4 regions of the Roseibium sp. SCP15 genome follow, and region 4 is predicted to be linked to each of the others. Evidence: predicted binding sites of a transcription regulator. Region 4 holds the regulator's gene; each other region holds the start of a gene.
What was found. The regulator PhoB, encoded in region 4, activates phosphate uptake and scavenging genes when phosphate is short. The targets are predictions, from matches to a motif close to TGTCATNNANCTGTCAT.
Positions count from the first base shown of each region.

Region 1 (5,560 bases), on a different contig from region 4:
TTTAAACATAATGACGTATAATGCGGGCAGAGGCATGAAGATTACGATTTTTTCAGAAATCTCGTCTTGTGCTTAAGTCCGCATTTTCCCATATGTTGAGGGAGTTGTGTTGCATGTGATCGTACATGCAAAAACCAATCTAGAAGGGGATTCACACGACCATGTCGACCTTTGACCGTCAACCTCAAGGCGCTTACACAGTCGCCGGCACACGCGCCGAGGCCGGCATTGATCAAGGCCTGCGCTCCTACATGCTGGGCGTCTACAACTACATGACCATCGGTCTGGCGCTGACCGGTTTCTTTGCCTTGGCTACTTCCATGCTGGCAACGACAACCGACCAGAGCGCTGCAGTAGCAAGCCTTGGCAACGGCCAGATGCTCACGCAGCTCGGCGTAACGCTCTACGGCAGTCCGCTGAAGTGGGTTGTCATGCTTGCACCACTTGGAATGGTCATGTGGCTGTCTTTCCGCATTCAGTCCATGAGCGCGAGCTCCGCACGTACCCTGTTCCTGGTCTATTCGGCCGTGATGGGCATTTCGCTGTCATCGATCTTCCTGGTGTATACCGGTGCATCGATCGCGCGCGTGTTCTTCATCACCGCTGCTTCCTTCGGTGCGCTTAGCATCTTCGGCTACACCACCAAGAAAGACCTGTCCGGCTGGGGTTCGTTCCTGATGATGGGCCTGATCGGCATCATCATTGCGGCGATCGTGAACATCTTCCTGGCTTCTTCCGCTCTGCAGTTCGCCATTTCCGTGATCGGTGTTCTGGTGTTTGCCGGTCTGACGGCCTACGACACCCAGCAGATCAAGGAAATGTACTACGAAGGTGACAGCGGCGAAGTTGCCACCAAGAAGTCCGTTATGGGCGCCCTGCGTCTCTACCTCGACTTCATCAACATGTTCCTGATGCTGCTGCAGCTGTTCGGCAACCGCGAATAAGCTTCAGTCACACAGACAGAAACGAGAAAGCCCGGCCATTGCCGGGCTTTTTTTTGAAGCAGTTCTTTCAAATGCATTTTACTTTCAAACGCCACGTAGCCAACAAATGTACTTTGCGCCTGTGCAACTCTCCAACCTGAACGACTTGATCGCACACCTTCGAGAGCAAATTGAGTCCAGGGACCTGATCATTGCCGGAGTTTGTGGATTGGCAGGTGCCGGAAAAACAACTCTTTGCAAGACGCTCGCCAGCAATTTTCCGGCACACACACTTCATCTCGAATGCGATCGCTTTTCTCAGTTCAGTTTTGTCGAGCGTGAGAAACGCATCGAAGAGCAGCGCCGCCTCGCGCCCGTGAACTCTGAAGAAAATCCGTTGAACTGGTACGCATGGGAAGCGATTGGCAGGTCACTGGCTGCCTTGCGGGATCAAGGTTGTTTCACGTATGAGCGCGCCTGGAACAATTGCACAGGCGAACTGGACGGAAAATATTCTCTTCAACGCACTCAGGATGCGTCAACGCTCGTACTTTGCGACGGCATATACCTTTTGCACGAACCAGTGCGCGACTGGCTCGACATGAGCATTTTGGTTGATACCCCGGAAGCAATCAGGAGAGCACGCGGCAAAGCCCGAACGACGGACGTTGACAGGCGTGACTGCATGGAACGTTTGGAGCGGATCTATGTGATCCCCTACTTTGAAACAAATATCGCCAGCGCGGATATCATCTACCGGGTGGCTGATCCTGCCTGACAGCGTATTGTTACGCCTCTACCAGGCGCAGATGCTTCTTCTTTTCCAGAACCCGCAGAACCTGGGCCAGATCGTGCCCTCGTTTCAGGATCATGCCTCCGGCCGCAACCACCGAATAGGCTCCTTGACGACGAGAGAGTTTCGGATCCTTCTCGATCCGGTAAAGCGGCATCTCCGAGGATCTTCGGAACACAGAGAACACGGCTTTGTCTTTCAGGAGGTCCATTGCATAGTCGCGCCACTCACCATCAGCAACCATGCGGCCATACAGCCTCAGGATGGTATCAAGTTCACGCCTGTTGAATGCAACAACGGGTCTGGAGGGGGGAGCCGGGTGGCTTTGCGGTTGCGGGCTCAGTCCCGCGCCGCGTTGAAACGCGCTGTCATCGGCTTCGCTCATTCCGCCTCCATTTTCGTTTGCGGTTTCGCTTCTGACGGGAAAACCACTCCAGGAATTTTCTCTGTCACCTGTCTGTCATGATGCGTTGCCTTGGGGGCAGATGGCAAGCCCGCAATCAAAGAAAGGAAATTCCGGCAAACCCGCTCCGTATTTTTGCCAAGTAAATTTTCCTCAGATTACCCAAAGAGTTAACGCTGCGGAAAGTTGCCCAGAAAGAATGCGCAAAATTCCATGATTTCGCCTTATTCCAGCCCTTGGCCAGCCATTTTGCCTACCCATATTGAACTCATACCCTGATGGGTGTGACCAGTAGGGACCGCGGAATGCATTAGCCCCCCAGCCCCCCGGGGTTTTTACCGGTCAACCAGATTTAATGAGTCAAACATCAGGGCAACTGAAGGGCCGGCGCTATGCCGGCCCTTTTCATATTCAGCCTCACTCCGCTATTGCCATCGTAAGTTTTGCCGATTCCATCGCACAGCCGGATCACTTTTCACATTTCCCGTTACGAATGCCTCTTTTCCGACGCATCGCTTGCTGTATCCTTTTTGCAGGATGACTACAGACCTGATCGATCTCCGTGCGGCCCGAACCGCTGATTGCGAGGCGCTTGCAGGCATTCACACCGAAGCCTGGCTCGGCGCCTATCGTGGAGTCCTGCATGGCGTCGACCTTCAAAAAATGGTTTCGCGCAGAGGCATTGGCTGGTGGCGCGGCGCGCTTTCGCGTGGCGTCAACATCAGAGTTCTAAGCATCGCCGACGTCCCGGCAGGCTACGCGACTTACGGACCGTGCCGACTGCGTGGCACAGGCATGGACGGGGAAATCTACGAGCTGTACTTGAAACCGGAATATCAGGGCCTTGGATTTGGGCGAACTCTCTTCACCAATGTCCGCGAAACTCTTGCCTCCAAGAACATGGCAGGTCTGGCCGTTCAGGTTTTGAGCGACAATCAGCCAGCACGAAATTTCTATCGGGCCATGGGCGGCAAGCTGTCGGCAAAGTCCTGGTACAGGATTGGCGGACGGCGTATGGAGCTCTCCATTTACACCTGGTTGCCCGACATTCCCTGATACTTGCCAAGGTCGTTTTCGAACTCTCTTGACCTTGGCGTTTGGTGAACCGGTCACGTCTCGAAATGTTTCAGCGGATCAATGCAAGACCCCGGGCTTGCCCTCGATAAGCGGGCCACGGGAGCAATCGTGCTTTCCGGCAAGCCTGTCTGCGACGTTCCGTGCAAGAACATTGGCGTTTTTGTTGGCCTGCGCATCGATCCGGGCAATCTGGCAAATAGCTCCCCCCGGATCAAGCTGGGTAACGATCAGAACACTGCCGGTCTTCCCGCTGTCGTCCAGGGTCGGAAACCAGCGAAGGATCGTTGCGAAGGCAACTCCATCCCGCAAACGCCACTCCAATGTCTCGTTGATCGTATTGAAATTCGGCAAGGTCTGCGCCGCTGCAGGTTCACGAGCGGCGGATGGGCCGAAAGAAACAAACATGCGCAAGTCACCTTCCGCGACATAAACCTTCTGCCCCTGGAAGCCTGAACACTCCCACGAACCACCAAAGGTGCCTTCTTTGGATGCTGGTTCCGTTTGGGAGCAATCCTGCAGCCGGATCTTTGTGTAAGTGCTCGTGATTTCAGCCGCTTCTGCGCCAGTCCCCTGCCCTTCCAGCACTGCTGCGGAAAAAATCAGGAACGCCAACTTCTGGCACAGGTTGAATTTCCCCATCGACGCACTCTCCTAAATCAGCGGCTGTCATCATAGACACACTTTCATCAATTAGGTGCAATGCAATAATTAAAGGCTTGAACTTCTCGGGCTGGATTGCGATAGACGGCGCAAAGATCAACAGGAGTTTTGCGATGCGTATCGACGCTGTGCCGATTGGCAAGAACCCGCCGGAAGACATCAACGTCATCATCGAAGTGTCGATGGGCGGCGAACCAATCAAATACGAAATGGATAAAGAAGCCGGCGCGATGTATGTCGACCGGTTCCTGTACACCCCTATGCGGTACCCGGGGAACTACGGCTTCGTTCCGCATACGCTGTGCGGCGATGGCGACCCGATCGATGTGATTGTCGTCAACCAGCGCCCGGTCGTGCCTGGCGCCATCATGAACTGCCGTCCGATCGGCGTTCTGCTGATGGAAGACGAGTCCGGCCAGGACGAAAAGATCATCGCTGTTCCGACCCACAAGCTGACCAAACGGTACGACAACATCAACGATATTGCCGACCTGCCGGAAATCACCATCGCCCAGGTGAAACACTTCTTTGAACACTACAAGGATCTGGAACCGGGCAAGTGGGTCAAGGTCACCGGCGTCGAGGGCATGGAAGCAGCCAAGAGACTGGTTTCTGAGTCTATCGTCCGCGCACAAAAAGAAGCTGCCGAATAAGCTGCCAGACGATTTTATGACGAGGCTGTCGCATGATCTAACGGTCGGCGGCAGCCTCGATTCTTTCCATGTCCTGATCGGACAGACCGAAGTGATGGCCAATTTCGTGGATCAGCACATGCGCAACCACGTCGCCAAGAGGATCATCCATAGCGGCCCAGTAATCCAGGATCGGCCTTCTGAACAACCAGATCCGGTTCGGCATCTGGCCGGTTCGATCAGAATCGCCACCCTGCGCAAGTCCCTGGCCTTCAAACAATCCCAGAAGGTCATGAGGGTCTTCAATCGACAGCGCATCAAGGACATCATCTGGCGCATAGTCGGCAAGGCTGATCTGCAGATGTCCGCAGCGCAGCAGAACATCGTCCGGCAATCCAGCCAGAACCTCACTCGCCATTGCTTCGAAATCGGCAAGACCGGGTGCCTTGCGCTCAGACCAGTCGCTACGGCTTATCGGTTGGACAGACGCCATACTGCTTCCCTTGACCCGTTTTTCAGCAAAAATCCTACCTAAAGGTAGGTAACGACGAGGTAAATCACCAGTCCGACAGCAAAAATGGCACCTGCAATCCGGCCGATCCGGGTGCCCCAGACCTCGATGCGGTCCTCTTCGTCCTTGTCAGCGGCACTGAGATGATCCTTGGCGCGGTCCGCCATACGCACGAATGTCGAACCGGTGATGGTCTCGCTTTCCGCCTGCGCGCGGTCGATGGTTCTCAGCGCTTCTTCGCGCTGCTCTTCCTTTGGGTGCTTTGGTCCGCTCATGCGTTTAAAGTGGCTTCATTCTCACGTCGATTCAACACAAAAGCGGAAATCAGTGCCAGCAGGGCAACACCGCCGGATGCGACAGCATTCCAGCCGGCAAAGGAAAGACCGAACATGCGCCAGCTTGCTTCGGTGCAGCTGACAATGCGGGTGGACTGCAGTGCCTGCAACATGTTGGCTGCGGAAGCCGGAGCTGCTCCCCCTCCACCGCAATCATTCGGACCGGCCCAGAACCCCCATTCAGCGCCAGACTGGTAGATCCCCAATCCTGACCCGTAGGCGAAGA
Region 1 covers NZ_JBDZYI010000005.1:388,368-393,927, reverse strand. The annotation lists gene ABLO27_RS24820 (Bax inhibitor-1/YccA family protein) at 162-944, shown strand; gene ABLO27_RS24815 (hypothetical protein) at 1,051-1,701, shown strand; gene ABLO27_RS24810 (DUF2794 domain-containing protein) at 1,712-2,101, opposite strand; gene ABLO27_RS24805 (GNAT family N-acetyltransferase) at 2,636-3,175, shown strand; gene ABLO27_RS24800 (hypothetical protein) at 3,254-3,835, opposite strand; gene ppa (inorganic diphosphatase) at 3,970-4,509, shown strand; gene ABLO27_RS24790 (metallopeptidase family protein) at 4,547-4,981, opposite strand; gene ABLO27_RS24785 (hypothetical protein) at 5,020-5,274, opposite strand; gene ABLO27_RS24780 (disulfide bond formation protein B) at 5,271-5,560, opposite strand, start outside.
Region 1: ABLO27_RS24810 (DUF2794 domain-containing protein) is a predicted target of PhoB. The motif match lies at 2,164-2,180, and genes of this name have one in related genera.

Region 2 (5,560 bases), on a different contig from region 4:
GATCTCGTCAGCCCGTTCCTTCAGGAAGGCGGCATCCTGATCGTCACCATGATATCCGGGAACCACCGGTACACCGGCTTCTTCCATCAGCGCCTTTGCGGCATCCTTCAGACCCATCGCGCGAATCGATTTCGCGCTCGGTCCGATGAAAGTTATCCCTGCCTTGTCCAGCGCGTCGACGAAATCCGGGTTCTCCGACAGGAAGCCGTAGCCCGGATGTACCGCCTCAGCGCCGCTCAAGCGACAGACTTCAATGATCTTGTCCGTATTCAGATAGCTTTCTGCCACCGGAGCAGGGCCGATGCGATAAGCCTCATCCGCCATGGCGACGTGTTTTGCCTTGGCGTCGGCATCGGAATAAACGGCGACCGTCTTGATGCCGAGCTTTCTCGCCGTCTCCATGACCCGGCACGCAATCTCGCCTCGGTTGGCAATGAGAATTTTCTTGAACATCAGTCTTCCGCCCTCCCGAGCGCAGTCATCAAGTGGGCATGGCTTTTGTTGTCAAAGGCGACCAGCGTGACGCTTTCGATTTCCGGCAGTTCCTTGAGCACGCGGGTAATCGAGCCGACGGCGATTTCGGCAGCCTGGTCGGCGGGGTAGCCGTAGATGCCGGTGGAAATCGCCGGAAAGGCAAAGGTTCGGCACCCATTGTCAAACCCGACGCGAAGGCTGTTTTCATAGCACTGCGCAAGGAGATCGGGCTCGCCTTCCGATCCTCCGCGCCAGACCGGACCAACGGTGTGAACAATGTGCTTGGCAGGCAATTTGTAACCCTTGGTAATTTTCGCCTGACCAGTCTTGCAACCAGCCAGCAGACGGCACTCGTGGACGAGCTCCGGGCCTGCAGCACGATGGATGGCGCCATCAACGCCGCCTCCGCCCAACAGGGAGGAGTTGGCTGCATTCACGATGGCGTCGACTTCCACTCTGGTGATGTCGCCGACAAGGGTCTTGATCCGGTCCATGGCCTACCTTCCACTTTGCTCGCTCTGGAGATCTTCGATGAGCTTGAAACGCTCGCAGACCAGTTTCATCTGGGGATCGAAGCCACCATTGCGTTCGAAATACCGGCTGTGACCCTGTTGCCAACCCGCTAGGTCTTCGTTTTCACCTTCCGCGAGCGCAAAATCCTCATCAACATCGCAATAGCGCGTGATGAACACGTCCACTGTTTCAAGGACGAGCGCTGGCGACCCGTCCCAGTTCAGGGCGATGTCCCTGCGTCCTGGTACCGGCATGACTTCTCCGCCATCTTCGAAATCCCGAAATGCGCCACAGGTTGCCGTTTTCTTTCCGCTGCGAACGAGCGCGATCAGATCGTTGCTCAGCTCCTCACTGTCGCCGAACTTGAACGTCTCGGCACCGGGATACTTTTGTTTCAGTTCTTCCAGCGTCATCGGATCACATCCTGAAAATACCGAAGCGTGTGTCTTCGATCGGAGCATTCAAGGCTGCTGACAGGGACAAGCCCAGAATGTCGCGGGTCTTGCGCGGATCGATGATACCATCGTCCCAAAGGCGGGAGGTGGCATATAAAGGATGTCCCTGGGCCTCGAACTGGTCGATGATCGGTTGCTTGAAGTTCTGTTCTTCTTCGGTTGACCAGCTGCCGCCCTTGCGCTCGATGCCATCGCGGCGGACGGTGGCGAGCACACCGGCAGCCTGTTCGCCGCCCATGACCGAGATGCGGGAGTTGGGCCAGGTCCACAGGAAGCGCGGTGAATAGGCTCTGCCACACATGCCGTAATTGCCTGCACCGAATGAACCGCCGACCAGCATGGTGATCTTTGGCACCGACGTTGTCGCCACCGCCGTCACCAGCTTGGCGCCGTCCTTGGCAATGCCGCCGCTTTCATACTTCTGGCCAACCATGAAACCGGTGATGTTCTGCAGGAAAACCAGAGGAACCTTGCGCTGCGAGCAGAGTTCGACGAAATGCGCGCCCTTGACCGCGCTTTCGGAGAAAAGGACGCCATTGTTGGCGATGATGCCGACCGGCATGCCATGGATATGGGCAAAGCCGCAGACCAAAGTGGTGCCGTAACGTGCCTTGAACTCATCGAACCGGGAGCCGTCGACAACGCGGGCAATCACTTCGCGAATGTCATAAGGGGTCTTCAGGTCGGCCGGGACCACTCCGAGAATTTCATCCGGATCGTAGAGAGGGGCTTCAGGTGTCTGAAGCGCAAGGCTGACCGACTTTGTCCGGTTCAGGCTGGCGATCGAGCGTCTGGCGAGCGCAAGGGCATGCGCATCATCGCGGGCAAGGTGATCGGCGACACCGGAAAGGCGGGTGTGGACGTCTCCGCCGCCAAGGTCTTCCGCCGTGACTTCCTCGCCCGTCGCCGCCTTTACCAGGGGTGGGCCCGCCAGGAAGATCGTACCCTGGTTCTTGACGATGATTGTCTCGTCGGACATCGCCGGGACATATGCGCCGCCTGCTGTGCAGGAGCCCATGACAACCGCGATCTGAGCAATGCCCTTTGAGGACATGTTCGCCTGATTGAAGAAGATCCGGCCGAAGTGATCCCGGTCCGGAAAGACCTCGTCCTGGTTGGGAAGGTTGGCACCACCGCTGTCGACCAGATAGACGCAAGGCAGATTGTTCTGCTCGGCGATCTCCTGGGCGCGCAGGTGCTTCTTGACCGACATCGGGTAGTAGGTGCCACCTTTGACGGTCGCGTCGTTGGCGAGGATCATCACTTCCTGACCTTCCACACGTCCGATGCCGGCAATGATGCCCGCGGCAGGAGCCGCGCCGTCATACATCTCGTGGGCAGCGAGCATGCCGACTTCCAGAAAGGGCGAGCCGGGATCAAGCAGGCGGGAAACCCGTTCGCGCGGCAGGATCTTGCCGCGGGAGAGGTGCCGCTGGCGCGCGTTTTCACCCCCACCATCAAGGGCAGTCTGTGCAGCCTGCTTGACGGCGTCCATGGCAGCTTCATGGGCAGCCTTGTTGGTCGCGAACTGTTCGCTCTTCGGCGAGAGGTTCGATTTCAGGATGCTCATGTCACCCGGTCTCCCTTTGGGAATTGATGGCAATCGGTGCGACTGCCTTGCGCACCATGTTCAGGTAAAGGTCTTCGATCTGTTGTTCTGAAAGATGTCCGCCTTCGCGGTACCAGGTCGGAATGCCGGTCAGCATGGCAATGATGGCGCGCGTGGCGACGCGCGCGTCTTCAACTGCATAACGCCCGCTTGCGGCCCCTTTTTCCAGAATATCGGTGAGGATGGCTTCGTAGCGACGGCGCTCCGCCTCGATCACGGCGAAATTTTCCGGTTCGAGATTGCGCAGCTCCATATAGGAAATGAAGACCTCGTCGGCCCGTTCCAGGTGGTAACGGATATGGAAGCGGACAAAACACTCCAGCGGATCGGTGTCTTGCGCAAATACGGCAGCATCCCACGCCCTCAGAAGGTCTGTCATATGAGACAGCATCAGGTCCTTGAGGATGTCCTGCTTGGTCGGAAAGTGATTGTAGAGGGCGCCGGGACGAACGCCGACATCTGTTGCGATCTCGCGCATCGACACAGCCGCGTAGCCCGCACCGGCAAAACGCTTGAGAGCTGCTTTGCGAACGCGGCCAGCAGTCTCCAGGCCCTTCGCGCGGCTCTGAGGTTTGGTGGCATTGGTGGCCATGATGTCCTCCTCGAAAAATCTATAAATGAACGTTCATTCATTTACAAGCCTTGTTTTGCGCGAAATCAATGTCGAAGATAATTTTGAGTTGTGAACTGGGGGAACTGTCAAAAAACTTACATGGTTAAGCTGTCCAGAGTTTCGGAGTACTACGCGGCAATTTTCAAGAGGATCGATTGATGAGGGACGACAGCGCAAAGACCTGGGTCGAAGCCGAATGGGCAGACAGCCTGGACGAAGAGCTGGAAATGGAGATTGATGACCTGCTGGTTGCCAAGGACCTTCAGTTCATCTCCGACAAAAGACACAAGTCCCCGCTCTGCCGGAAAACCTATTTTCACGAACTTCTGCGCTTGCAGGCCGAACTGGTCAAGCTTCAGGACTGGGTGCAGAATACCGGCGAAAAGATCGTCGTCATCTTCGAAGGCCGTGATGCTGCCGGAAAGGGCGGCGTTATCAAGCGGATCACCCAGCGGCTTAATCCCCGTGTCTGCCGGGTTGTCGCCCTGCCGGCTCCGACCGAGCGGGAAAAGAGCCAATGGTATTTCCAGCGCTATGTTCCGCATTTGCCGGCAGCCGGCGAAATCGTTCTCTTCGATCGGTCCTGGTACAACCGCTCTGGTGTCGAGCGCGTGATGGGATTTGCCTCGGAAGATGAGGTTGAGCAATTCTTCAACGATGTTCCGGAGTTCGAGCGCATGGTCGTCCGTTCCGGTGTCCGCCTCGTCAAATACTGGTTCTCGATCACGGACGAAGAGCAGCAGCTGCGCTTTCTGATGCGTATTCACGATCCGCTCAAACAGTGGAAGTTATCACCGATGGACTTGGAATCCCGCATTCGCTGGGAGGATTACACCAAGGCCAAGGAAGACACGTTCGAGCGCACCAACATTCCCGAAGCACCATGGTTCATTGTGGAGGGCAACGACAAGAAACAGGCACGCCTCAACTGTATCGACCATCTTCTGTCGCTTATGCCGTATGAGGATATTCCGCATGACCCGATCACCTTGCCGGAACGACGTTTCAACCCCGATTACGAGCGCAAGGTGCTGCCTGAGCATCTCTATGTGCCGGAAAAATATTGAGATAATCTCTCACACACTTGCGTGAACACGGAACCCGGCCTTGCAGGCCGGGTTTCTTTCATGTCATTTGAGGCGCGTACCTCGGCACAGGGAGTAGGTGAGAATGGAAAACGGAAAGATCCGGTGGGGCATCGTCTCGACCGCAAAAATCGGCCGCGAAAAGGTCATTCCCGGCATTCAGCGCTCCGAAACCGGAATTGCTGCAGCCGTTGCCTCCCGCAGTCCTGTGGTCGCAAGGGATGCGGCCAGCGAGCTCGGCATCGAAAAAGCCTATGGTTCCTATGAAGAGTTGTTGGCCGATCCGGATATCGACGCCATCTACAACCCTTTGCCGAACCATCTGCATGTGCCCGTGACCATTCAAGCCGTCGAGGCCGGCAAGCATGTCCTTTGCGAAAAGCCGATTGCCTTGGATGCGAAAGAAGCGGAGCAGTTGCTTGCGTTGCCAAAGGACAGATTGGTAGCGGAAGGCTTCATGGTTCGCGCGCATCCGCAATGGATCAAGGCACGCGAGATCGTGCGCTCAGGAGAGTTGGGAGAACTGAAGGCGATCCAGGCGTTCTTCAGTTTCTTCAACACCGATCCTGAAAACATTCGCAACCTGCCGGGGCTAGGCGGGGGCGCTCTCCTGGATATCGGGTGTTACACCATGCTGGCCGGGCGGTATTTCTTCGAGGCCGAACCGCAGCGCGTTGTTTCGCTGATTGACCGGGATCCTGAATTCGGGGTCGACCGGATGACCAGCGCGATGATGGATTTCGGTGGTGGCCGGCACCTGGATTTCACTGTCTCGACTCAGCTGACACCCTTCCAGCGTTTTCAATTGATG
Region 2 covers NZ_JBDZYI010000005.1:585,833-591,392, forward strand. The annotation lists gene ABLO27_RS25800 (acetyl/propionyl/methylcrotonyl-CoA carboxylase subunit alpha) at 1-453, opposite strand, end outside; gene ABLO27_RS25805 (O-acetyl-ADP-ribose deacetylase) at 453-968, opposite strand; gene ABLO27_RS25810 (ASCH domain-containing protein) at 972-1,400, opposite strand; gene ABLO27_RS25815 (carboxyl transferase domain-containing protein) at 1,405-3,012, opposite strand; gene ABLO27_RS25820 (TetR/AcrR family transcriptional regulator) at 3,014-3,643, opposite strand; gene ppk2 (polyphosphate kinase 2) at 3,823-4,731, shown strand; gene ABLO27_RS25830 (Gfo/Idh/MocA family protein) at 4,835-5,560, shown strand, end outside.
Region 2: ppk2 (polyphosphate kinase 2) is a predicted target of PhoB. The motif match lies at 3,749-3,765, and genes of this name have one in related genera.

Region 3 (5,560 bases), on a different contig from region 4:
CCGAGGGGCTTTCCAGATACTCCGGGACGACGCCTCATATGCGCTTTGCGTCTGCCTGGTCGGACGGCAAGACGCTTTATGCCGCTCGCTATGCCTCAGACAAGTTTCCGCCAACGCTCTACTATCGGCAATTCGATGACGGGGTGATGGTGGTCTCCGAGCCTCTCGATGAAGCGCGTAACTGCTGGATGGAAGTTCCAAGCGGCGACATGATCGAGATTCGCGATGGAAAGGTAAATCAGGTCACCTTCCTGAACGATGAAAAGCTGGTTGATGCCTGAGCAGAGGATCGGTTCTCAGCTCTCGATCCAATGCCAGGCGGTTTCGATCTCGTCTCTGTCGAAGTGCTTTTCCTGAATTCCGGCCACTTTTGCAAAGGTCGCATCCACGGCAATCAGAGCTGCAAGCATCTTGCTGTCGGTGACGATGGCGATCTTGTTCAGATGCACCATGTGCGTCAGGATCCATTTTATGTCTGCGGCCGCAGCTTCAAGGGAAACGCCGACATGATCGCCGAGCACGACAAGAACACTGATCTTGTCGTGCTCCTTGATCAGCTGTTCGGCCTGGTCAATCAGGTTTCTTTCCTGATCGATATCAATCTTTCCGGATATTTCAACACCCAGTACCGGACCTTGGCTGCGGGGCAGAATAACGAACATGCTGGTTCCTCCAATCTCGACGGCACACTGCCGTTGCCTGACCGGATGAAGGTTAGTTCGTCAATTCAGGGTTGATCAAGTCGAGTTTCTCAAGTCGCCCTGTGTCGTTTCGAAAGGGTCTTGGTCACTCAGCATGCCTGGTTGGATTGTTCGTTTTCCAACCCGGCAATGATCTCTCTGGTACGCGCGTCCACGAAGGCGCGAATTTGACGAGTGAGCGGAAAGCCATCGGTGTGCGACCGGCCGTAGGACAGGTTGAAGTCGTGAAAGATGACGCTGCGTGGAGGCATAAGTTGATGCTGAAGCATGGTCTCAAGCTTGTCGAACGCTTTTGCGAGGCGTGCTTCGAGCGTTTGGGCCCCGGCATATTCATCCCAGAGTGAGAGAAGATCCTGAGCTGTGTCCGCAGGAAGAGGGGCACAAAGCTCCTGGAAATCGCGTCGTTCGCGGTCCTGCCGGTCATCTCCCGGGGTTTGCTCTGGGGCAGGAATGTCTCCCGAAATGGCTTCGCCGAGATCGTGGATCAGGCAAAGTTTCAGAAGCTTCGGAATATCGACTTCCCCAAGTTCCTTCTCAAATACAAGGATCATGAAGGCCAGCCGCCAACTGTGTTCGGCCGTGCTTTCTTTCCGGCCTTTCCGGGTTGAACCCGAACGGAGCGTGTCTTTCAACTGTTCGGCTGCCTGGAGGAAGTCCAGAAGACCGGACAGTCTCATGTTGTCTGCTTCCATGGCGACGGAAGCTGTATCTGTTTGAGTCATGCCGCCAAGTTTAGCGCGCGATCATCGGTGCAGCGATGGCATGAATATTTTATGCAGGAAACGGAATTAGGCAGCAGGCTCGTCACGCACCAGCCTTGCAAACCGGCCGTCGGAGAGCGGTAGGCGCGAAATGCGGATGCGACTTTGAGGAATGGTCAACTCGGCGAATTCCGCCCGCTCTGTCTCATAAACAACGTCGGGCCCAAGCGGCTCGAACCATCCGTGTTCTGGCAGCTGATGCTCAACGGATCGAATGCTTTCAGAAGCAAATCGCCAAAGCGGGCGGTCCAGCAGTTCGGAGGTCGGGATGCGCCAATTGACAGTCCTTGCAGGAGAGGCTGCCAACAGTCTGTGGGTCAGATCGCAGACAAGATGAACCGGCATGGCGGCCTGGGTCACGAGATCAAGCAGCGCCCGGTCTGCCGCAGTTTCCGGCCGTGCGCGCAAGAGCTGCGTGATCTTGAGCCGGTCCGCTCCATTTGGCTGCGCATCTCCGCTTTCCCAGCGGGAAATCCTGCTCTGGGAAACATCGAGATCGCGGGCAAGGGTTTCCTGCTTGATGCGATTGAGCACACGCCATCTGCGTAGGGAAGGGCCCAGGCTGGTTTCAAGAACTGCAGTTTCTGTCGGCATGGCGCAATTGTAGCGGCAAATTTCTAAAAGGGGGAGTCAGGGAAGTGGTCGTCCTGGTGCCGTCAGATTTTGTTGAAAGGGCGGCTCGTAACCTGGATCGAGTTTCCGTCGGGGTCTTTGGCGTTGGCAAACTCGTATCCGTCGGCCTGATGAACAGGCCCGAAGCTCAACCCTTCAGCTTTGGCAGAGGTGCAAAAATCCTCGACCGTCTCAACGTTGAACACCAGTTTCACGGTGCTTTGCCCGGTTTTTTGCGCTTTTCCCGCCTTGTGCAACATCAATCTGGCACCGCCGTCTGGCGGTACCAGTTCGGTAATTCGGTCGCCTGGGATCTGATGCATGGAGAAACCGAAATGCGAAACGTAAAACGAAGCCGTCCGGTCTATGTCACGTACATACAGGAGAATTCGGTCCAGTCTCATCATCCCGGCCCCAGGCAGTTGCAGTGGTTCTCAAAGGATCAATCTGTATTGAGCCTGCCTTTCGTGAAGGCAATGGCCGGGTCCGAAGAATGTTCAACATCTTCTCCCAGCACCTGTGTCCATGCATGTTTGCGATGTTCATAAACGGAAAAGCGGGGAGGCGGAAACTCGGGATCAGCAAAAGCTCCGACTGGAATTGCGGTCACACCGGGCCAGCCTTCAATGACGTAGGCCAGTGTGGAACCGCAATTGGGGCAAAACCTGTAGGTCGCCTTGTGACCACTATCGGCAACGCGGGACCATTCCTTGTAGTCGCCGGACAGCTCAACGTTTTCATCTGGCCATCTGGCCTGTGTTGCAAAGGCACTGCCGCTGCGCTTCTGACACTCCAGGCAGTGACAGACGGATACTCGTACCGGTTCGCCCCGACAAACCGCACTCAGCTGTCCACATCGGCAGGATGCATGTCTCGTAATCATCGGTCTTTGTCCCTCTCCAGAGCGGAAAGGTAGCAGGGAGAGGGAAACGGTCAAACGAAGTTGTGCCAGGGAGCCGGTTGATTAGCTGTACTTTTCGATAAAGGCATCAATCGACAATTGCCGGAAATCCGGAAGGCGCGCCTTCAGCTGTTCATGCGACCAATCCCACCAGGAGATGCCCATCAGCGCCTCTTCCTGTGTCTCAGTAAAGCGCCGCTTGATCGGTTTGGCGGCGACACCGCCAACAACGGTGTATGGAGCAACGTCCTTTGAGACGACGGCACCCGCTGCAACAATCGCCCCCGTCCCGATGGTAACCCCGGCCAGAACCGTTACGTTGTGACCGATCCAGACATCATGGCCGATGGTCACCCAGTCATCCTTTCTCCACTGAAAGAAACCGGCATCGTCGTTGCCCAGGTCATAGGCAGCCGCGCGGTAGGTGAAATGATGCTGGGATGCCCGCCAGGTGGCGTGGTTGCCCGGATTGATCCGAACACGCCGGGCAATCGAACAGAACTTGCCGATTGTTGACCAGACGACATCACCTTCCTGAACAATATAGGAATAGTCGCCCATCTGGCTTTCGCGCATTTCCGTGCGCGCTCCGACTTCTGTCCAGATCCCCAGTTCACAATTCTGGACATTTGCATCCGGATGAATATTTGGCGCTTCGGTAAGGCATTGCTTCTGGGCAGGAGAGGACATGGAGGCTCCATTGGGAAGAATAGTGATAGAGGGGCCGTGTTTAACCGGCGTCGGGTGAAAGCCGGTGACGGATTGGTGACAGTATTATGACTGTATCCAGATTTAACAGCTGAGTGCTTATGGAAAGACTGGAAAATCCAGTCAAAAATACACAGTCTTCAAGGTCAATACTGCAGCAGTACTGACTCAAGGCTTCAGAGAGTGCCTGATCTTCGAAGTCATTGAATCAAAATGGCAAATCTTGAAATGCGGATCAAAGGGGCCGGAGTCGGGATCGGGGTCTTCATGGAACTGTCATAAATCTTTGATCTTTCATACAAAAACCTGTCATCTGCCTGTAATCGTCCAGTGGCTCTTGTCGCCCAGCAATACGAACAAACACGGACAGGGCTGGCGGGTGATTCAGTTTCAGGACGTCACAAAGACCTTCGGGACAAGGACTGCGGTCAACAAGGTCGGTTTCAACATAGACAAACCGCAGATGGTCGGGATTATCGGCCGATCCGGAGCGGGCAAATCGACCCTCTTGCGCATGATCAACCGGCTGACGCCGGCGACTTCAGGCCAGATCCTGTTCAAGGGGCAGGACATTCTCAGCCTAAAGGGTGGAATGATGCGCCGTTGGCAGCGTGATTGCGCCATGGTGTTCCAGCAATTCAATCTCGTGCCGCGCCTCGATGTGGTCACCAATGTCATGCTCGGCCGTCTCAACGGTCACGGCACAATGAAGAGCCTCTTCAACATCTTCAGCGCCGGCGATGTCAACGATGCGCTTGTTGCACTCGACCGCCTGGGAATCGTTCAGGAAGCGGCCAAGCGCGCCGAAGAGCTTTCCGGCGGTCAGCAGCAGCGGGTGGCGATTGCCCGTGCGTTGATGCAGGACCCTTACATGATCCTGGCAGACGAGCCGATTGCGTCCCTGGATCCGATGAATGCCAAGATCGTCATGGATGCGCTGCGTGAAATCCATGAGCGCGACAACAAGGTGGTTATCTGCAACTTGCATACGCTCGATACGGCGCGTGCCTATTGTGACCGTGTCATCGGTATGCGCGACGGGTTCCTTGTTTTTGACGGAAAGCCCGAAGAGCTGACCACAGCCGCTGCCCGTGAAATCTACGGTGCCGACGAAAGTTTCAACGAGGCAGCGACTTCCACTGCCATCGACGCCGGCCAGACCGGCTCTCAAGAATCCGCTGGTGTGATGACCCCGGCGGCAGCAGCGGTTTGAGCCGCTCGCGCACCCTTCAAACGTCATCAGATACAGACTCTCGGGGAGTGTCCCAAATGAAATTCGTTTCCAAAGTTGCTGCGCTTGCTGCCGTAAGCACGATCGCTCTGAACGCCTCGATCGCCGGTGCTTCAGAAATCACCGAGTTCCGCATTGGTATTCTGGGCGGCGAAAACGCGTCTGACCGCCTGCGCGCCTATGAGTGCCTGGAACAGAAAACCGCCGACCTGCTCGGTGTTCCTGTCAAGCTCTTCGCTCCGGCCGACTACAACGGCGTTATTGAAGGTCTGCTCGGTGGCAACCTCGACATGGCCTGGCTTGGTGCGTCCAGCTACGCAAAGGTTTATCTGACTGATCCGGAAGCTGTTGATCCGGTTCTGGTCAAGGTGAACGTCGATGGCGGTTATGGCTACTACTCCATCGGTTTTGCCCGTGTCGACAATGAGATCAACTCTCTGGAAGACATGAAGGGCAAGGTATTCGGTTTCGGTGATCCGAACTCCACTTCCGGTTACCTGATCCCATCCATCGCCATCCCGCAGGAAGGTTATTCCATGAAACCGGGTGAGTATTTCGGAGACGTTGTCTTCACCGGTGGTCATGAGCAGACCATCGTTGCTGTATCCAACGGCGACATCGACGGCGGCGTGACCTGGGCTGACGG
Region 3 covers NZ_JBDZYI010000001.1:356,353-361,912, forward strand. The annotation lists gene ABLO27_RS01610 (class II glutamine amidotransferase) at 1-281, shown strand, start outside; gene ABLO27_RS01615 (STAS/SEC14 domain-containing protein) at 297-662, opposite strand; gene ABLO27_RS01620 (HD domain-containing protein) at 791-1,423, opposite strand; gene ABLO27_RS01625 (helix-turn-helix domain-containing protein) at 1,490-2,056, opposite strand; gene ABLO27_RS01630 (VOC family protein) at 2,119-2,478, opposite strand; gene ABLO27_RS01635 (GFA family protein) at 2,517-2,957, opposite strand; gene ABLO27_RS01640 (DapH/DapD/GlmU-related protein) at 3,039-3,665, opposite strand; gene phnC (phosphonate ABC transporter ATP-binding protein) at 4,063-4,896, shown strand; gene phnD (phosphonate ABC transporter substrate-binding protein) at 4,953-5,560, shown strand, end outside.
Region 3: phnC (phosphonate ABC transporter ATP-binding protein) is a predicted target of PhoB. The motif match lies at 3,991-4,007, and genes of this name have one in related genera.

Region 4 (5,560 bases):
TTGACGGTTACATGAACGGCCGTGTGACCCGCGAGACGCTTACCGACAGCCGCTTCCTGCAGAAGTCCGATCTGGACATTGTTGACGCTCTGGTCGAGGCCAAGGTCATCAAGACTGTGTTCAACTGGAACTTCATCACCGGTGCCGATTCCGGCGTGGACAATCCGGGTGGAGCAGGCATCGGTGCATCCGTGGTCGGGTCATTCTTCATGATGCTGGTGGTTCTGTTCCTGTCCCTGCCGATCGGCGTGGCCGCTTCGATCTACCTTGAGGAATTTGCGCCTCAGAACCGGTTCACGGACCTGATTGAGGTGAACATTTCCAACTTGGCTGCCGTTCCGTCCATCGTGTTCGGTATTCTTGGTCTCGCGGTCTTCATTCAGTTCATGCACCTGCCGCAGTCGGCTCCGCTTGTCGGTGGCCTTGTTCTGACACTGATGACGCTGCCGACGATCATCATTTCAACGCGAGCTTCGCTGAAGGCTGTACCGCCGAGCATCCGTGATGCCGCACTGGGGATCGGTGCCTCGAAAATGCAGGCAACCTTCCACCATGTGCTTCCGCTTGCGATGCCGGGTATCCTGACAGGCACCATCATCGGGCTTGCGCAGGCTTTGGGTGAGACGGCTCCGCTGCTCCTGATCGGTATGGTCGGCTTTGTTGCGCGCGGATATCCGGACGGTTTCATCGCAGGGTTCACGGAGCCGAATTCCGCAATGCCGGCGCAGATCTACACCTGGGCGGCACGCGCGGACTACGCATTTTACGAAAAAGCATGGGGTGGAATTATCGTCCTTCTGGTGTTCCTCCTCACAATGAACATTCTCGCGATCATCCTGCGCCGCAGGTTTGAGCGCCGCTGGTAAGGAATGATCCGATGAACGAGATGTCGAATATTGAACAGTCGGTGGAAATGACCGAGAGCAAGATTTCCGCGAAGAACGTGCAGGTCTACTACGGTGACACGCATGCGATCAAAGATGTGGACATTGAAATCCAGCCGCGATCCGTCACCGCCTTCATCGGACCGTCCGGTTGCGGCAAGTCGACTTTCCTGCGGACCTTGAACCGCATGAACGACACGATCGATATCTGCCGCGTGCAAGGGTCGATCAGGATCGACGGCGAGGACATCTACGACCCCAAGGTTGACCCGGTGCAACTGCGCGCCAAGGTTGGTATGGTGTTCCAGAAACCGAACCCGTTTCCCAAGTCCATTTACGACAACATTGCCTACGGCCCGCGCATTCACGGGTTGGCCCGCAACAAGGCGCATCTGGACGAAATCGTTTCCTCAAGCCTGCAGAAAGCCGGTCTTTGGGAAGAAGTGAAGAACCGGCTGGACGAGCCGGGTACCGGGATGTCCGGCGGTCAGCAGCAGCGCCTGTGCATCGCCAGGGCCATTGCGGTCAGCCCGGAAGTGATCCTGATGGATGAGCCGTGCTCGGCTCTCGACCCGATTGCGACGGCAAAGGTCGAAGAGCTGATCGATGAGCTGCGCGAGAACTACACGATCGTGATCGTGACGCACTCGATGCAACAGGCAGCCCGTGTATCGCAGCGCACCGCATTCTTCCATCTCGGCATTCTCGTCGAAGAAGGTCCGACCGAAGACATCTTCACAAATCCGAAAGACAAACGTACGCAGGACTATATCACTGGCCGCTTCGGCTAAGTGGCTACGCGAATTCTGAAAGGGACACTGGATGTCTGAACACACAGTCACGGCCTATGACGACGAATTGACCGCAATGGCCGGCAAGGTCGCCGAAATGGGCGGTCTGGCGGAAAAAGCGTTTGCTGATGCTGTTTCCGCACTGGTCTCGCAAGATATCGAACTGGCACGCGTCACGGTTCAGCAGGACGAACGCTTGGACGCCTTGCATCAGGACATTGAAGCAAAGCTGATCGAAATGATTGTCCGTCGCCAGCCGATGGGGCAGGACCTGCGGGAAATCACCGCCGCGACGCGCATTGCCAACGATCTGGAACGTGTTGGCGATTTGGCCAAGAACGTTGCCAAACGGACGATCGCGATCGACAGCAATCTTCAGTCCAAGAAACTGGCCATCGGTGTGGAACACATGACCGAATTGGCCCTTGCACAGCTGAAGCAGGTTCTGGACGCCTATACGCGCAAGGACGCGGAAGCGGCGAGACGCGTTCAGGAAGCCGACGCTGAAATCGATGCGATCTACACATCGCTCTTTCGGGAGCTGTTGACCTACATGATGGAAGATCCCCGCGTGATCACTCAATGCGTCCATCTTCTGTTCTGTGCCAAGAACATCGAGCGTATTGGCGATCATGCAACCAACATTGCTGAAAACGTCTTTTATATGGTGACTGGCGATCGTCTGCCGGAAGACCGTGCAAAACAGGACGAGACGACCCACGCGGTCTGACAGCTGGAACCCGGTTGGAAATTGGTGACCGGAACGGCAGCATCTGCTGCCGAAACTGGAGCGAGAACGTATGCCGAAGGTGCTTATCGTTGAGGACGAAGAACCACTTAGCCTTCTGTTGAGGTACAACCTGGAAGCGGAAGGATACTCGGTCGAGTCCTGTGCACGTGGTGATGAAGCTGAAATCCGGTTGCGGGAAACCCAGCCCGATCTCCTCCTTCTGGATTGGATGTTGCCGGGGCTGTCGGGCATTGAACTATGCCGCCGGCTTCGCGCGCGTGAAGATACCGAGCGTCTGCCTGTCATCATGCTGACGGCCCGCGGGGAAGAAGCCGAGCGCATTCGAGGTCTTTCAACCGGAGCAGATGACTACGTCGTCAAGCCGTTTTCCGTGCCTGAGCTGATGGCTCGTGTCCGTGCGATCCTCCGCCGCGCAAGCCCGGAAGTTGTTTCCACAATGCTTCGGTCGGGTGACATCGAACTTGACCGTGAAACCCATCGGGTGCGCCGCAATACCAAGGAAATTCACCTGGGGCCGACCGAGTTCCGCCTTCTGGAATTTCTGATGACCTCCCCGGGCCGGGTGTTCTCTCGAGAGCAGCTGTTGGACGGCGTATGGGGCCATGATGTCTATGTCGACGAGCGCACGGTCGACGTCCATGTCGGCCGACTTCGCAAGGCGCTCAACAAGGGCAAGGCCAAGGATCCGATCCGCACGGTGCGCGGTGCCGGCTACGCATTTAATGATCAGTTTTCGATGGCAAGCTGACTACGGCTGAAAACATCGGGAGGGTGGAGTGCTCACCCGCCCGAACCGGTTGTCCGGCCGCATGGCCGCTCCGGTCAGCTTATCCAGAACGTTTCTGATTGCTGCGCATCCTTGAGCCCGAACGCTGACAACGCTCGATCAAGAGAGATGTTGTTCCCGGTGAGAAGAGTTGCGGCTTTTTTCCCTTCAAGCAGCGAGCCATACCGCCTCATGGCGGCAACCCCGGCTGCTGCACCGCCTTCCACCAGGCATTTTTCCTTGGCGAGAATAAACTTCATCGCTTCGAGAATTTCACTCTCCGGCACCTGAACAAAGTCGTCTACCAGTTTCCTGCACATGGCGAAGGTGTATTGGTTGTCGGCCGGTATCGGGCCGGGTAGGGCATCGGCGATGGAAGGTTTTTCGTCGACCTCGACGATATGGCCGACCTTGATACTTTCGATCATGGCGGCCCCATGCTCAAGGGAAACCCCAATGACCTTGATGTCCGGCTTCAGGCTCTTCAGCGCCTTGGCGGTTCCGGCCATGAGCCCGCCACCGCTCAATTGAACGAAGACAATGTCGAGGGCCGGCTGGTCGGCCAGCAGCTCCAGGCCGATGGTGCCTTGCCCGGCGATGACATGCGGATCATCGAAAGGAGATACAAAGAGAAGGCCGTCTCGTTCCGCAATGCGCCGCGCTTCCGCGTCTGCGTCATCCTGCGTTTGTCCGTGAACGATCACTTCCGCCCCGAAATCGTACAGCCCGCCAATCTTTTCGGGAGGTATGATTTCGGTGACACAGACGACGGCACGAATGTTCAGCTGCCTTGCCATATAGGCGACGGCACGACCGTGATTGCCACTTGATACGGTGATGACACCGCGTGATTTCTGAGTTTCGTCGAGAGACAGAAGCTTGTTGGCCGCGCCGCGCAGCTTGAAGGCGCCGGTATCGTGCATCGTTTCCATTTTCAGCCAGATCGACGCGCTCAGCTCTGTCGACAGAGCATGAGATTTGCGCAGCGGAGTGGGGCGCACATAGCCCGCTATCCGTTGTTGCGCAGCATGAATCTCGTCCAACTCAACCATCATTTTTCCGTCTCTCGGCTGTTTCGAAAACAGGGCTTCAGAATGAGTGTTGACAAAATATTCTAAATTAGACAATTTGTCTATAACGCTGAAACGACCCCGCAAGATGGGTCGCGAATTGGGTGACGTTCTGACAGAGAGATGCAGATGCGGCTGGTGAATAAGCAGGAAATCTTGGCGCAGATTGACGAGCGCGCGGTACTTGCGGAGATCGAAGAAGGCTTCAGGTCTTTCGCTCGGGGCGAGGCCCAGGTCGCGCCGGTTACCCACCTGGCGTTCCAAAAGGCAAATGGCGAGTGCCACATCAAATGCGCTCACGTCGGTGAAGACGAGGTTTTTACCGTCAAGCTTGCCACCGGGTTCTATGACAATCCGGAAAGGGGGCTTTCTTCCAGCAACGGCTTCATGGCCGTCATTTCGGCTGAGACGGGAACTCCCTTGGCAATCCTGCAGGATGAAGGCGCATTGACCGATTTGCGCACGGCACTTGCGGGCGTCATTGCAGGTCGCATGGGCGCGCGGCAGGGTGCCAAGGCACTCGGCGTGATCGGGACCGGTATCCAGGCCCGTCTGCAAGCGCAGCTCTATTGCAAACTTCTCGGTTTCACCCGGGTTGCCGTCTGGGGGCGGTCGGAAGAGAAAGCTGCAACGCTGGTCCAGGAGCTTTCTATGGAGCTTGAAGGTGTTCCGGTTGCGCATGCGGAAAGCGTGGAAGCACTTTGCGCCGACGCGGATGTCATTGTCACAGCAACGGCGTCACGAGAGGCAATCGTCAAATCTGAGTTTGTTCGGCCCGGCACCCACATCGTGGCGGTCGGCGCTGACTCTCCCGGAAAGCAGGAACTCGACACTGCGCTCTTTGCAAGAGCATCTCATGTGATCGTCGACTCCCTCAGTCAATGTACGGAACACGGTGAAACCGCCAACGCGATTGCGTCCGGCGACATTTCGTCCGATCGGCTGATCACGCTCGGGCAGGTCCTGCTTGAAAACAGACTGGGTCGTACGGACGAGGCCATCACGATTGCCGATCTGACAGGTGTGGCCGTTCAGGATGCGGCCATCGCCAAGTCTGTCTGGTCCGGATTGAAGTCCGCCGAAGGTAACGCTCCCTGATAAAGCGCATTTTCGAAGCGAAGGCCCACCCGTAAGTCAACACGGTTCAGTTAGGTATCACATGTCAGCTGCAACACCTCGCTTGTCGGTTCAGAACCTGAGCAAATCGTTTGGGTCGCTGCGCGTTCTCCATGACGTCTCGCTGACAGCCGAGCAGGGGCAGGTGATCACGATCATCGGATCTTCGGGATCGGGAAAAA
Region 4 covers NZ_JBDZYI010000002.1:168,189-173,748, reverse strand. The annotation lists gene pstA (phosphate ABC transporter permease PstA) at 1-866, shown strand, start outside; gene pstB (phosphate ABC transporter ATP-binding protein PstB) at 878-1,675, shown strand; gene phoU (phosphate signaling complex protein PhoU) at 1,707-2,405, shown strand; gene phoB (phosphate regulon transcriptional regulator PhoB) at 2,476-3,174, shown strand; gene ABLO27_RS08105 (threonine ammonia-lyase) at 3,249-4,247, opposite strand; gene ABLO27_RS08100 (ornithine cyclodeaminase family protein) at 4,392-5,360, shown strand; gene ABLO27_RS08095 (amino acid ABC transporter ATP-binding protein) at 5,422-5,560, shown strand, end outside.